One region of the Ruegeria sp. P8 genome, then DNA from elsewhere that is predicted to be linked to it. Evidence: riboswitches for the same ligand, from Rfam matches in the RefSeq annotation. Region 1 holds a riboswitch; each other region holds the start of a gene.
What was found. A riboswitch is a leader RNA that binds a small molecule or an ion and turns the genes downstream of it on or off. The one in region 1 is predicted to bind cobalamin.
Positions count from the first base shown of each region.

Region 2: linked by a shared signal. The riboswitch ahead of ACR0BZ_RS17460 (hypothetical protein) and the one ahead of ACR0BZ_RS01060 (ABC transporter substrate-binding protein) in region 1 are both predicted to bind cobalamin.
Region 3: linked by a shared signal. The riboswitch ahead of ACR0BZ_RS18150 (DUF4198 domain-containing protein) and the one ahead of ACR0BZ_RS01060 (ABC transporter substrate-binding protein) in region 1 are both predicted to bind cobalamin.

Region 1 covers NZ_JBQERC010000001.1:211,831-216,136, reverse strand. Annotated here, with positions in the region: gene ACR0BZ_RS01080 (2-hydroxyacid dehydrogenase) at 1-145, opposite strand, end outside; gene ACR0BZ_RS01075 (SH3 domain-containing protein) at 344-805, shown strand; gene ACR0BZ_RS01070 (NADPH:quinone reductase) at 917-1,906, shown strand; tRNA gene ACR0BZ_RS01065 (tRNA-Gln) at 1,997-2,071, shown strand; cobalamin riboswitch at 2,233-2,425, shown strand; gene ACR0BZ_RS01060 (ABC transporter substrate-binding protein) at 2,579-3,583, shown strand; gene ACR0BZ_RS01055 (FecCD family ABC transporter permease) at 3,634-4,306, shown strand, end outside.
Region 2 covers NZ_JBQERC010000020.1:8,221-12,526, reverse strand. Annotated here, with positions in the region: gene rsgA (ribosome small subunit-dependent GTPase A) at 1-728, shown strand, start outside; gene ACR0BZ_RS17465 (alpha/beta hydrolase family protein) at 764-1,621, opposite strand; cobalamin riboswitch at 1,754-1,972, shown strand; gene ACR0BZ_RS17460 (hypothetical protein) at 2,063-2,470, shown strand; gene ACR0BZ_RS17455 (protein-tyrosine phosphatase family protein) at 2,462-2,974, opposite strand; gene ACR0BZ_RS17450 (DNA polymerase III subunit gamma/tau) at 3,147-4,306, shown strand, end outside.
Region 3 covers NZ_JBQERC010000023.1:15,427-19,732, forward strand. Annotated here, with positions in the region: gene cbiM (cobalt transporter CbiM) at 1-359, opposite strand, end outside; gene ACR0BZ_RS18150 (DUF4198 domain-containing protein) at 366-1,151, opposite strand; cobalamin riboswitch at 1,284-1,482, opposite strand; gene ACR0BZ_RS18155 (ROK family transcriptional regulator) at 1,603-2,808, opposite strand; gene ACR0BZ_RS18160 (substrate-binding domain-containing protein) at 2,983-4,002, shown strand; gene ACR0BZ_RS18165 (ABC transporter permease) at 4,110-4,306, shown strand, end outside.

The DNA of each region.
Region 1 (4,306 bases):
CATCCTGCACCGCTGCTACTAATTCTTCACGCGTCATTGGGGTGTCGTCGTCGCGCAGGCGCACGTCAAACAATTCGCTTAACCGGGTTTCTACTGCCTCAGGCAACCGTCGCGTAACGACAACACTTAAACGTTCTCTTGGCACCTCGGCTCTCCCACTGCTTTGCAAACGGACGCGCGCCATGGCATCGTGGCGCAGGATAAGGCGGGGCACAAGAACCCCAATGGCATTGAGTCGACCTTTTTTCAAAACCGGATCAACAGGCATAAGAGCGGGCAGTCAGTGAGTGGTATTCGACCGGTAAAACGCCGATCTTTGGCGGTAGTTTCCGCATTTCTGGTCATGTTCGGTGCCTACGCCGCACATGCCGAAGTCAAACGCGGATCGGTCACCAACCTGCCCCTGCCCCGATATGTGTCGATGAAGGCAGCCGAAGGGAACGTGCGGCGCGGACCATCCCTAACCCACCGAATCGATTGGGTATTCAAAAGGCGTGGCATGCCGCTGCAGGTCACTGCCGAATACGGCAACTGGCGCAAGGTCCAAGACCGCGACGGCGCGGGTGGCTGGGTTCACTATGCCTTGTTGTCTGGCGTCCGAACGGTGCTGATCGAATCCGAGATGCTGCCTGTTTATGCCCGCCCCGACCCGACCTCGCCCGTGAATGCCCATTTCGAGACCGGAGTGGTGGCGCGCCTTGGAGCCTGTTCGCTGGACTGGTGCAGGATCACCGCCGGCGGATACCGTGGCTGGACACTGAAATCGAACCTTTGGGGCGTCGATTCTTCCGAAATTCGGGAATAGGCGAAAGACAATTTCCGGTATCCGCTGTTGCGCATCGCCCTGAAAAAGCGCCACAAGGTGTTTGAGTTACCAGCGCAATCGCCGCTTGACTCGACCTAAACGGAGGACCCTATGCGCGCAGTCACCTATTCAGCCTTCGGAGACGCTGCCGATGTCTTGCGTATACAGAGTATTCCCCCGAATTCGCCTGGACCGGGTGAAGTCACGGTCGAGCTGTCCTTTTCCGGCGTAAACCCCTCGGACATCAAGGCCCGCGCGGGGGCCCGACCGGGTGTCACAGAACCTCCGTTTCCACTGATCGTTCCGCACAGTGACGGGGCTGGAGTCATCACAGCAGTGGGCGATGGTGTACCTGCGACGCGGATTGGCCAGCGCGTGTGGATCTGGAACGGGCAATGGCAGCGCGCATTCGGTACAGCTGCCAGCCACATCACCCTGCCCGAATCCCAGGCTGTGGAACTGCCCGAGACGGTGTCACTTGAAACCGGGGCAATTCTTGGAATTCCCGGCCTAACCGCATGCCATGCGGTGTTTTCGGGCGGCACGCCGCGCGGGCAAACCGTTTTGATCCATGGCGGGGCGGGAACTGTCGGTTACCTGGCTGTGCAACTTGCCAAATGGGCCGGAGCCAAAGTGATCGCAACGGCCAGCGCCCGCAGTTTTGACCGGGTCAAGGCAGTTGGTGCAGATGTCGTTCTCGACTACACCGGTGAACACCTTTCGGATCAGATCCTCGACGCAAATGATGGACGTGCAATTGGTCGAATCGTCGATGTCGAATTTGGACGGAACCTTGCCACCAACATTGCCGTCATCGCCGAGAACGGCCGTATCAACGCATATGGATCTGCCCGGAATATGACGCCCGTCTTTCCCTTTGGACCTATGATGTTCAAGGCCGTGACACTCGAGGCGGTCCTGATCTACCTGCTGCCTGCGGACTTGCGCGCCGTCGCAATAAAGACATTACACAAGGCACTGACTGATGGCGCATTGATCTGCCCTGCTCACAAGGTCTTTACGTTGGAAGAATGCGCTGCGGCCCATGTGATGGTACAGGAAGGCAACCGTACCGGAGCGGTGTTGATCGATACCAAATGAGGGGCCTTCAAAAAAATTTTACGGCGCTCGCTTTTTTTGCAAAACGCTCTTGAACCCTTCCATCAACAATCGTAGATAGCCGCTCACCGTTGGGGTGTAGCCAAGTGGTAAGGCAGCGGTTTTTGGTACCGTGTATCGTAGGTTCGAATCCTACCACCCCAGCCATGATTTTCCCTAATATCACACACTATGAATCTGGGTCCGGATTTTGGCGCGTTCTCAGCGGCTTTTCTGATATCAGCGCCATGTTGAGACGCGCAGGTGCATGCTCTTGCGAGAAAATAGGAAAGACCCCGGAGTTTTTTCTTGCCGCAGGGTAACTGTTAAGGTACCCGCGTTTTACCGGTCCCGATGTGGCTAAGAGGGAATCCGAGGTGCCTTTTGGTGCCAACCGGAACTGCCCCCGCAACTGTAGGCGGCGAGCGCTGTCCATTTCCGTCACTGGGCCATTTGGGTCTGGGAAGACAGGACAGACAAAGACCCGTCAGTCAGGAGACCTGCCGGTATGAAACCGAAACACACCGGGCGGGGTTGTCCGGGGAGGTTGCCGAAGAAACGCGCTGGGCGGGCTGTATTCCACTCTGCGCTTACAGCAGGCAGAAAAGCGTCTGTTGCTTCGGTAAATGCCCATTCACCCGTTCTCTGGTCATTGACACATGGAGATCGATTGTCATGTTTCTACGCACTGGCCTGATTGGCCTTTCCTTGCTGGCTACCAGCGCTGCCGCCGAAGGAAACTTTCCCCTAACCATCGAAAACTGCGGTCACTCGGTCACGTTTGACGCGCCTGTGACGTCGTCAGTCACGGTCGGCCAGGCCGCGACCGAGGTGCTTTATGCGCTGGGTCTGGGCGAGCAGGTTCTTGGAACTTCGGTCTGGTTCAACGAGGTGCTGCCTGAATATGCCGAGGTGAATGCCAAGGTCGAGCGTCTGGCAGATAATGACCCCAGCTTTGAAAGCGTGGTTGCCAAGCGGCCGGGACTGGTCGCAGCGCAATACGAATGGCACGTCGGACCCGAGGGCATCGTCGCCACGCGTGAGCAATTTCATGAACTGGGCATTCCAACGTACGTAATGCCTGCAGATTGCGTCGGCAAAGACAATACGGTCGGCGGCGATGGCACCCGCCTGCAAGCGTTCTCAACCGATACGCTGTATCAGGGTATCGAAGAACTGGCGGCAGCCTTTGATGTGCCCGAACGCGGCACGGAGCTGGTTGCCGAGTACAAGGCCCGCGAAGCCGCAGCCGTCGCCAAGGCGCAAACCGTGAAGCTGGACGATGTGTCAGCCGTATTCTGGTTTTCCTCTCCCGAAATGGAAAGCGACCCGTTTGTGGCCGGACAGAAAGGCGCACCGGGATACATGATGAGTAAATTGGGTATCCGCAACGTCGTCGAGACGGATGAAGAATGGCCAACAGTGGGCTGGGAAACCATTGCCAAGGCCAATCCGACGGTGATTGTTATCGCCAAGATGGACCGCCGTCGCTTTGCTGCGGACGACTACCTGAAAAAGCTGGAGTTCCTGCGCACTGATCCGGTGACCAGCCAGATGGATGCGGTCAAGAATGACCGGATCGTCATTATGGATGCGCAGGCCATGGACGCCACCATCCGCGCAATCCCGGCGCTGGAGGATCTGGCCGAGAAGCTGGATACCATCGGAAACAACCTGTGAACAAGGTCGCCGCAATTTTACGGCAGGGTTTCAAGGCTGCGTGCCTTACCGTGCCATTGTTGATTGCGGCGGTTCTTGCGGGCGCGATGATCGGGGAAACCTCTCTGTCGCCCGATTTGGTTCTCTCCGTTCTGGCCAACAAGCTGGCCGGAGCGGACTTTCCTGTAGACCCAATTGATCAGGGTATTATCTGGAGCTACCGGATTCCTCGCGCTCTGGTCGCTGCGTCCTGCGGTGCCGGTCTGGCTGTCGCAGGGGTCGTGTTGCAGGCTTTGCTGCGCAACCCGTTGGCCGACCCTTACATTTTGGGCATTTCTGCCGGGGCCTCGACGGGTGCCGTGGCTGTAACCATCGCTGGTTTGGGTGGGGGGGCCTTGTCGCTGTCTTTTGGCGCGTTCAATGGCGCGCTTTTGGCTTTTGGTTTTGTCGCGTTGCTGGCCCGAGCCGCTGGCGCAGGGGGCGGACGGGCTGCGACGGCACAGATCGTCCTGGCGGGAATTGCCGGGTCTCAGTTGTTCAATGCGCTGACGGCCTTCATCATCGCCAAATCCGCCAATGCCGATCAGGCGCGCGGGATCATGTTCTGGCTGATGGGAAACCTCAGCGGCGTGCGCTGGCCGGATGTGTATCTGGCCATTCCGGTGGCCCTTGTCGGTTGGCTCATTTGCCGCTTTCACGCCAGAGCACTGGACGCCTTTATTTTCGGCTCTGATTCAGCGGCCT
Region 2 (4,306 bases), on a different contig from region 1:
ATGTGTTGTTCATCGTCAGCTCGTGCAACGCCGATTTCAACCTGCCTCGGCTGGAACGTTATCTGGCGCTGGCGCATCAGGCCGGATGTTATCCGGTCGTCGTCCTGACGAAAGCTGACCAGTCGGATGACCCCGGCAGTTTCTCGGGACAAGTGCAATCTCTGGACCCTTTTCTGTCGGTGCTGGCGATCAATGCGCTGGACCCGGCAGATGTCGAAAAGGTTCTGGCATGGTGCCCCAAAGGCCAGACCGGCGCGCTGGTCGGGTCGTCGGGCGTAGGCAAAACGACGCTCAGCAACGCCATGACGGATCAAAACCTCGCCACGTCTGGAATTCGCGAAGACGACGCACGGGGCAGACACACGACAACGGTGCGCGCGTTGCACGGGATGGGTAACGGTGGCTGGCTGATCGACACGCCGGGAATGCGCGCACTGCGTTTGCTGGACGCTCAGGACGGGATCGACAACGTGTTCTCGGACATCACGGAGCTTGGCCAAAGCTGTCGCTTTTCGGATTGTCAGCACGAGACCGAGCCCGGCTGTACCGTGCAGAACGCAATCGACGAAGGCGTTCTTGATCCGGCGCGGCTGGACCGTTGGCGCAAGCTGCGGCGTGAAGATCAGCGAAACTCGGAAACCGTTGCCCAATCGCGGGCGCGGGACAAGGCGTTCGGCAAGATGGTGCGCGGTGTCATGCAGGACAAGAAACTTCGCAAACGGCCATAACTGCAAGGTGTTAGGAAAACCTGCGTCGCGTCTGATCAGGCGATCAGGCGCGGCCAGACCGCTGCATTGCGACGGGCAAATGCTCCGATATGGCCTATTTCCGGCAGTCCGAATTCAGCAGGCTTCAGAAGGTGGCGTCTGGCCTCGGGGCCGTACAGATCGGCAAGGCGCCAAACTGCCTCGGGCGGAGCCATCTGGTCATCTTCGAACGTGAACAGATCCACAGGTGTTCCAGAACTGCCCCAATGCGCATCAGGCAAATTCTGCCCGATCTCGGGAATGTAGCTAAGAGGTGCTGTACACCATTTGCGCCATTGCCAGTAGACCGAGGCGGGCAGGTCCGAACCAAACCCGATCGCTTTGCCGGGCAGATACCCAAGCGCCCGCACCATCAGCGGTGCATGGCCATACCAGAACAGCCCTGCCAACCCCCGATAGGGCCATGGGTGATCTTTCAAAGTCACCAGCCCCGAACACACACCGATCATTCGGTCGATCTGGTCGATATCCGGCTGCACCGGCCCCAGCATCGCACCGACCGAATGGCCGATGGTCCACTGCTGCGCCTTTGGAAACCGCCTGCGCATTTCGGCCCGTGCCGCTGGCATGTCGATCAACGCCCAATCCGCCATTGTTGCAGTTGCGTCTTTCAGGCGGCCGACCAAAGAAAGCCCGTAGTCCCGATAGTCATAGGTCAGGCAAGCTATCCCCCGCTCGGTAGCCAGCCATCGCGCAAAGTGTTGATAATAGTCACGCGGCACACCCGTGGCACTGTTAAATACGACAACGGTTTCCGGCTCACCCACTGGCCGGTACAGCCGCGCCGACAAGGGCACGGACCCTGACGGAAAGCGGAAATCTTCGATCAACACCGTCTGTTCCGTATCCAACATGATCCCCGGCTTTCGCTGAAACAATGGTTTGCCTGCCTTCGATGCCGACGAAACTAAGCCGGAACGTAAACCGCATCCAGCATGACCAAACGTCCGGCCTAAAGATCGGCTTGACTCGGAACGCGATCAGGCGCTAGCGGTTGTGTGATGGTTTCCGGCCCCCACAAGAGGTCGGGATGAAAAGGGAACACGGTGCGGTTTGTCTGGTCACACAGATATCAACCAAGTCCGCGACTGCCCCCGCAACTGTAAGCGGTAAGCAATGCCGAAATACCACTGGCCCATGGGCTGGGAAGGTCGGCAGAGCAATGACCCGCAAGTCAGGAGACCTGCCATCGGAACTGAAACCGAAACTCGGGCGGGGTGTCCGGGCAGGTCCTGACAGCCAGATGCTGTCCCACCTGCCCCAATATCCAGCCCACCACGCGCGGAGGGCGCAGGATGATCTGGAAGACAAAATCACACGAATACAGCGCAACTGTGTGCCAGCGGACGGGCAAAACCTGCCCGGCTTTGGCGCGACTGGCCCGCTCGATTTCCGAAGCCATGGCGCAGGCGGTTTCGGCCACCAGCGAGGATTTCGAATTTGAAGGCAACAGCGCGCTGTCACATTGCGCAGAAGGGTGCATGGCAACGATCCGAGCGCGATCCGACAGCGTTCGCGTTTTCTGCGGGGCGCACCCTGATACAGCAATTCGGGGCCTGGATGCCTATGCCGATTTGATCTTCGGACCTAAATTCAGAACGCTGCCCGCGGGCATTGTCGCGAACCCGCCTTGCGCCATGATCGAGGTTTCAACGATCCGACCCCCGAAATCCGGTTACGCACCCCAGCAGCTTTCAGCTTGATCCCACTTCCACCTGTGCCGGCGTGATCCGGGACGCCCAGGCCAGCTGCGCATCGGTTTCGACAACGCACGGGCGTACGGCCCGCAGGCGGTTCAGTGCGTCACTGGCGCGTTCACCGCATTCAACCATCAGTCGCAGAACAATCATCCCGGACCTGCCGCACCCCCCACGGCAGTGCACTAGGACCCGGCCACCACCCGACAGTGCATGTCGGGCCGTGGCGCTGACCTCTGGCCAGGCCTTCTGAACCGCTTGCGTTGGCGCTCCAAAATCTTCGATCGGCAGGTGAACCCACCGGCTGGCCCGGCTTTGGATGTCGCTGCCAAAGTGCTGCGCGCCATCCTGAAGCATTTCGACATCCGTCGTCATTGAAATCACAAGGCCCGGTTTCCACGCCGCAATCGTATCCAGATCGGTGGCGTAATCCCCGCCACGACCGGGCATTGAAGTAAGGGCAAGCGTCCCGCCTCCGACCTGCAGAGCAAAGATGACCAACTGCGACATGAAGTGCGTCCTCCCCCAAGGTACTCTTTAAGAAATGAGTCATTAAATCCGCTGGTCCAGTTTAGTTGGAAACCAGCCCGTTCCTGAAACAAAAAATCATCGCGCCCCACAGTGGACGCGGACTGCCGCCGCCACTACGCTGTGCCGAAGCACCGAATCCGAGCGAGAAGACATGACAGACACGCCCAGCCCCGCCTATCAGGTTCTCGCCCGCAAATACCGCCCGGAAACCTTTGCCGACCTGGTGGGTCAAGATGCTATGGTGCGCACCCTAAAAAACGCCTTCGAGGCCGACCGGATTGCGCAGGCCTTTATCATGACCGGCATTCGCGGAACGGGAAAAACCACCACGGCGCGGATCATCGCCAAAGGCATGAACTGCATCGGGCCGGATGGAACCGGAGGGCCGACAACCGAGCCTTGCGGTCAGTGCGAGCATTGCGTCGCAATCATGGAAGGTCGCCATGTCGATGTGATGGAAATGGATGCGGCCAGCCGTACCGGCGTCAACGATATCCGCGAGATCATCGACAGTGTCCGCTATCGCGCCGCCAGTGCACGCTACAAGATCTACATCATCGACGAGGTTCACATGCTCTCGACCAGCGCATTCAACGCGCTGCTCAAGACGCTCGAGGAACCGCCCGCACATGTGAAATTCATCTTCGCGACCACCGAGATTCGCAAAGTGCCGGTCACGGTTCTGTCGCGGTGTCAGCGCTTTGACCTGCGCCGGATCGAGCCCGAAGACATGATCGGTCTGCTGCGCAAGATCGCCGGGGCCGAGGGCGCGCAGATCGCCGACGACGCACTGGCGCTGATCACCCGCGCTGCAGAAGGGTCGGCCCGCGACGCGACCTCACTGCTGGATCAGGCAATTTCACACGGGGCTGGCGAGACGACCGCCGATCAGGTCCGTGCGATGCTGGGTCTGGCGGATCGTGGTCGCGTTCTGGACCTGATGGACATGATCCTGCGCGGTGACGCGGCAGGGGCGCTTACTGAACTGAGCGGGCAATATGCGGAAGGCGCGGACCCTCTGGCCGTGCTGCGCGATCTGGCCGAAATCACGCATTGGGTGTCCGTCGTAAAGATCACACCTGACGCGGCCGAAGACCCGACGGTTTCCCCCGACGAACGCACACGGGGCCAGCACATGGCCGAGGCTTTGCCGATGCGGGTTCTGACCCGGATGTGGCAGATGCTGCTGAAGGCGCTGGAAGAAGTCTCTGCGGCGCCCAACGCGATGATGGCCGCCGAGATGGCCGTTATCCGGCTGACGCATGTCGCTGATTTGCCCAGCCCCGAAGAGCTGATCAAACGGCTGCAAGA
Region 3 (4,306 bases), on a different contig from region 1:
CGGCCAAAGATCAGCCCGGCCAAAACCGCGGGCAACGCGATGTTCAGGGTGTTGATCCCCAATACCGTCAACCCGCCAAAGCCAAAGAAGACGGCTTGCAGCAAAAGCCCGACGAACAGGGCCGGGAATGCGGCCCAGCCCAACAAAAGCCCGGCCATTCCGTTGAGGATCAGATGCACTGACGAAGGGCCAATCGGCACATGGATCAGCGATGCCACGAAAAAGCTGGCAGACAGCACCCCCGCTGTTGGAATGCGATCAAGATTCAGCGACCTGAGGCCCATGGCAATCCCACCCGCTGCAGCGACGGCTCCGCCGATCACGACCGGGTTGGACAAGGCTCCGTCAACGATGTGCATCTACGGTTACTCCAAATCCCAGGCGCGGATCCAGATGACCGCGTCCTGGCTGAGTTCTTTGCCGTTGTGTTCGGTCACAGGACCGGCACCGAGCGCCGCAAATCCCCAATATCCGGCTTTTGGAACGCCAAACGTGAAATACCCGTTATCATCCGAAGTTGCGACCAATGCACCACCCGGCATCGGCGAGACGGTCGGGGCCGAGGCGGCCGCGCTTTCCATGTCTGGTTCTGCGGCCATGTACTCGATCTCGATCTCGGCACCCACAACCGGTTGGCCTTCGGCCATAACCCGACCTGTAAACGTCGAACCCGCGATGATGTTGGTTGGTTTGTTGAGCGGGATGATCTCAACCGGCAGGCCCACCGGGTTCATCCAGTCGGTCGGCAGTTCGTTGCGGTTCAGGAATGCCTTGGCGATCTGCTGGATATAGATATCCTCGGATTCCTCATAATAGGGCTGGGGAACTGTCACCAGCACATAGTCGCCCGACCGTTTGACGGGAACATAACCCTTGAATGCCGCGCCTTCGTTTTCGCCACCGGTGAAACGTACGGGTTCCAGGGTATCCAGCAGATCGGTTTTCTGACCGTTGTGGATCACGTAGAATTCCTGCGGCTTGTCCAGATCCATGACATGCCCGTTCGAGAACGGATGCCAAAAGATCAGCTTGACCGGAACATTCCCCGGTGCGTCGATCATGGTTTCAGCGGTGTATTCCAGCAGGAAATGAGCATTTGCCATCGCTGGAAGCGCTATCGCCACAGCGGCTGCGGAAAGCAGCTTGGTCATCAATAGTCGTCCTTGTCCCATCGTACCAATCCCGGTACGAGATGCGTTTTGACTGCGGGGATGTCCAAGCTAAGCTGCTTTTTCAAGCATCCTGCTCCGACGCACATCCCGTCGCCGATTAGGAGTGCCCTTGTCAAAGGCACATGTCCGGCAGGTATCCTGACTTGCGGGTCAAAGCGTTGGGCTGGCCTTCCCGGATTAACTCCAGTGGCACTTCAGCCCTGCTCGCCGCTTACAGTTGCGGGTGCAGTTGCGGAATTGGGCCAAAGCCCGCACCGCATTCCCTTTTGATTCCAGAGCACGCCCCGGAACCGAACATGCCGAGCGGCTTGCCAGACTTCTTCGGCATCCGTCAACGATCATTTGCGCTGGCTATCAAAAAGTTTAGCGGGCAATGCCCTTTTTCCGGCGGATCCGCTTTGGATAAAGGTCGGGGTTTTCGGGAATGAACCTACCCTTCGAGCAGGTATCTTTCCGACAATGGCAAACTGGCCGCCCCCAATGAGCGGGCATCCGGGCCTGCCGTCCCCGCCAGCACCAAAGGCCGTTCAAGCCCGGTCAGGTTCAGGTCGGATAGTTCGACCTCAACCAGTTCCACCAGCCGCGCCTTGATATCAGCAGGCATCCAGCCATCAATCTTGACACATTCGAAGTCGATCAGGCTGCAAGACGAGACTGTGGCATGGGCGATCCCGTGCGCCGCTTGTTTCAGCCAGTTCTCAAGGTGGGATTCCGGTACGTCCCAATGCTGTGTCGTTTCCCAGATTGAACCGGGTGTCGCGGCATTCTCACCTGTCACGCGCTCCAGCACATAAAGACTGGCGACATCTATCAACGGTTTCACTCCGCCTGCGCCGTCCGGCACGGGCAATGGCCCAAGCGCACCGGCGTTTCCCCGCCCCGAAAAGATCGAGCCGTTCAGAACCACCCCGCCCCCAATGAAGAAGCCCACATAAAAATACAGGAAATCTCGTGGGCCTTCCGCCGGGCCAAAGACCAGCTCGGCACCGCAGGCGGCCGTTGCGTCGTTCTGCAAGAACACCGGCAAGTCATAGCTTGCGGCCAGCGCGCCTTTTAAGTCCGCGTCACGCCACGGATCCATTTTCTCCTGCGGAACCTGCAATGTCTGTGCCCAGTCCCAAAGGTAGAACGGCATCGCAATCCCAAGACCCGCGATCCGGCTGCGCGCTTCGGGCGACAGCGACGTCATCACTTTGTCGAGGCTTTCCTTGGAAAAGCTCAGTGTCGCCTCGGGCGTCGGAAAATCATAAGTCCGCCGTTCGCGTTGCCTGACATTGCCAAGGAAATCCGTCAGCACCAGCTCGGTACTTCGCCGCCCGACTTTGAGCCCGAAGAAATACGCGCCATCCGGATTCAGGCGCATGGGAACCGAGGGCTGCCCGACTTTTCCCCGGATCGGTTCACCCCGCAGAAGCAGCCCATCGGTTTCCAACTGGCGCATGATGACCGAAACCGTCTGTGCCGACAGCCCGGTCATGCGCGCGATTTCAGATTTTGCAAGGGCCTGATGGCGCCGGACCAGTGACAGGACAAGCCGTTCATTTCGGGCCCGCATTCCGCTTTGATTGGTGCCGCGCATGTCTGGCTCGCGTACGCCAGCGGTATTGTCCAAAGAGTTGTTTGCAGACACGGCCATCCCCTTCGTGACGACAATGTTGAAACCCTTCCTTTCTGTCAATAATAAATAAGAGTGATTTATTTATTGACTCAAAATTCGAATCTTGTGATGGTTTTCATGTTCGATCGGGCCGGATTTCGCCCGATCAGACGTATGCCCGGACGGGCATTGGGAAAACTGGGAGGACTACCGATGAAACTTGCGAAACTTGCAGGCGCCACGGCGCTGGCGGTTACGGCCATGGCAAGCAGTGCAATGGCCGAAGGTGAAACCGTTTGCCTGATCACCAAGACGGATACCAACCCTTTCTTTGTTAAAATGAGAGAGGGTGCCACAGCTAAAGCCGAAGAGCTTGGCATGACGCTGAAGGCCTTTGCCGGCAAAGTCGACGGCGACCACGAAACTCAGGTTCAGGCCATTGAAACCTGCATTCTGGATGGCGCAAAGGGTATCCTGCTGACCGCGTCGGATACGTCGTCCATCGTTCCGGCGGTGCAGCAGGCCCGCGATGCCGGGCTGCTGGTGATTGCGCTGGACACCCCGCTTGAGCCTATCGACTCGGCCGACGCGACCTTTGCCACCGACAATTTCCTTGCGGGGCTTCTGATCGGACAATGGGCAAAAGCCACTCTGGGAGATGCGGCAAACGACGCCAAAATCGCCACGTTGGACCTTGCGGTCAGCCAGCCCACTGTGGACGTGCTTCGCAATCAGGGGTTCCTGCAGGGGTTCGGTGTTGATCTGGCCGATCCGAACGTGATTGGCGATGAAAACGACCCGCGTCTTGTTGGCAGCGATGTCACCGCTGGCAACGAAGAAGGCGGCCGCCGCGCGATGGAGAACCTGCTGGCCAAAGACCCGACGATCAACGTGGTGCATACCATCAACGAACCGGCGGCAGCGGGCGCTTACGAGGCGCTCAAGGCTATCGGACGCGAAAATGACGTGTTGATCGTTTCCGTCGATGGCGGTTGCCCCGGCGTGCAGAACGTGGCGGACGGGGTCATCGGCGCAACATCCCAGCAATACCCGCTGCTGATGGCATCGCTGGGTGTTGAGGCTGTCAAGAAATGGGCGGACGAAGGGACGAAACCCGAGAACACACCCGGTAAGGACTTTTTTGACACTGGCGTGGCGCTTGTGACGGATAAGGCCGCCGACGGCGTCGAGTCCATCTCGGTTCAGGAAGGCATGGACCTCTGCTGGGGTTAAGCTGAACGTGTGGAAGGCCGCAGCGCGGCCTTCCACTTATCAAAACCACCCACACGCCCGAAACCTTGCTAAAGTCGTCATAAACCTGACGCTTTGGGGGAAGTTCCATGTCCGATTCTTCACGACAAGCCGACGATTTCGAAACCGCCGCAAAGGGCAGCCCAGAGCAAGTTGCCGAATTTGACGATCACCAACGCGGATTTGTCGGAACTGTTCAGCATTTTCTGCATGTGAACCCGTCGCTGGTCCCGCTGATTGTCCTTGTCGCTGCCATCGTCATCTTTGGTGTCTTGCTGGGCCCCAA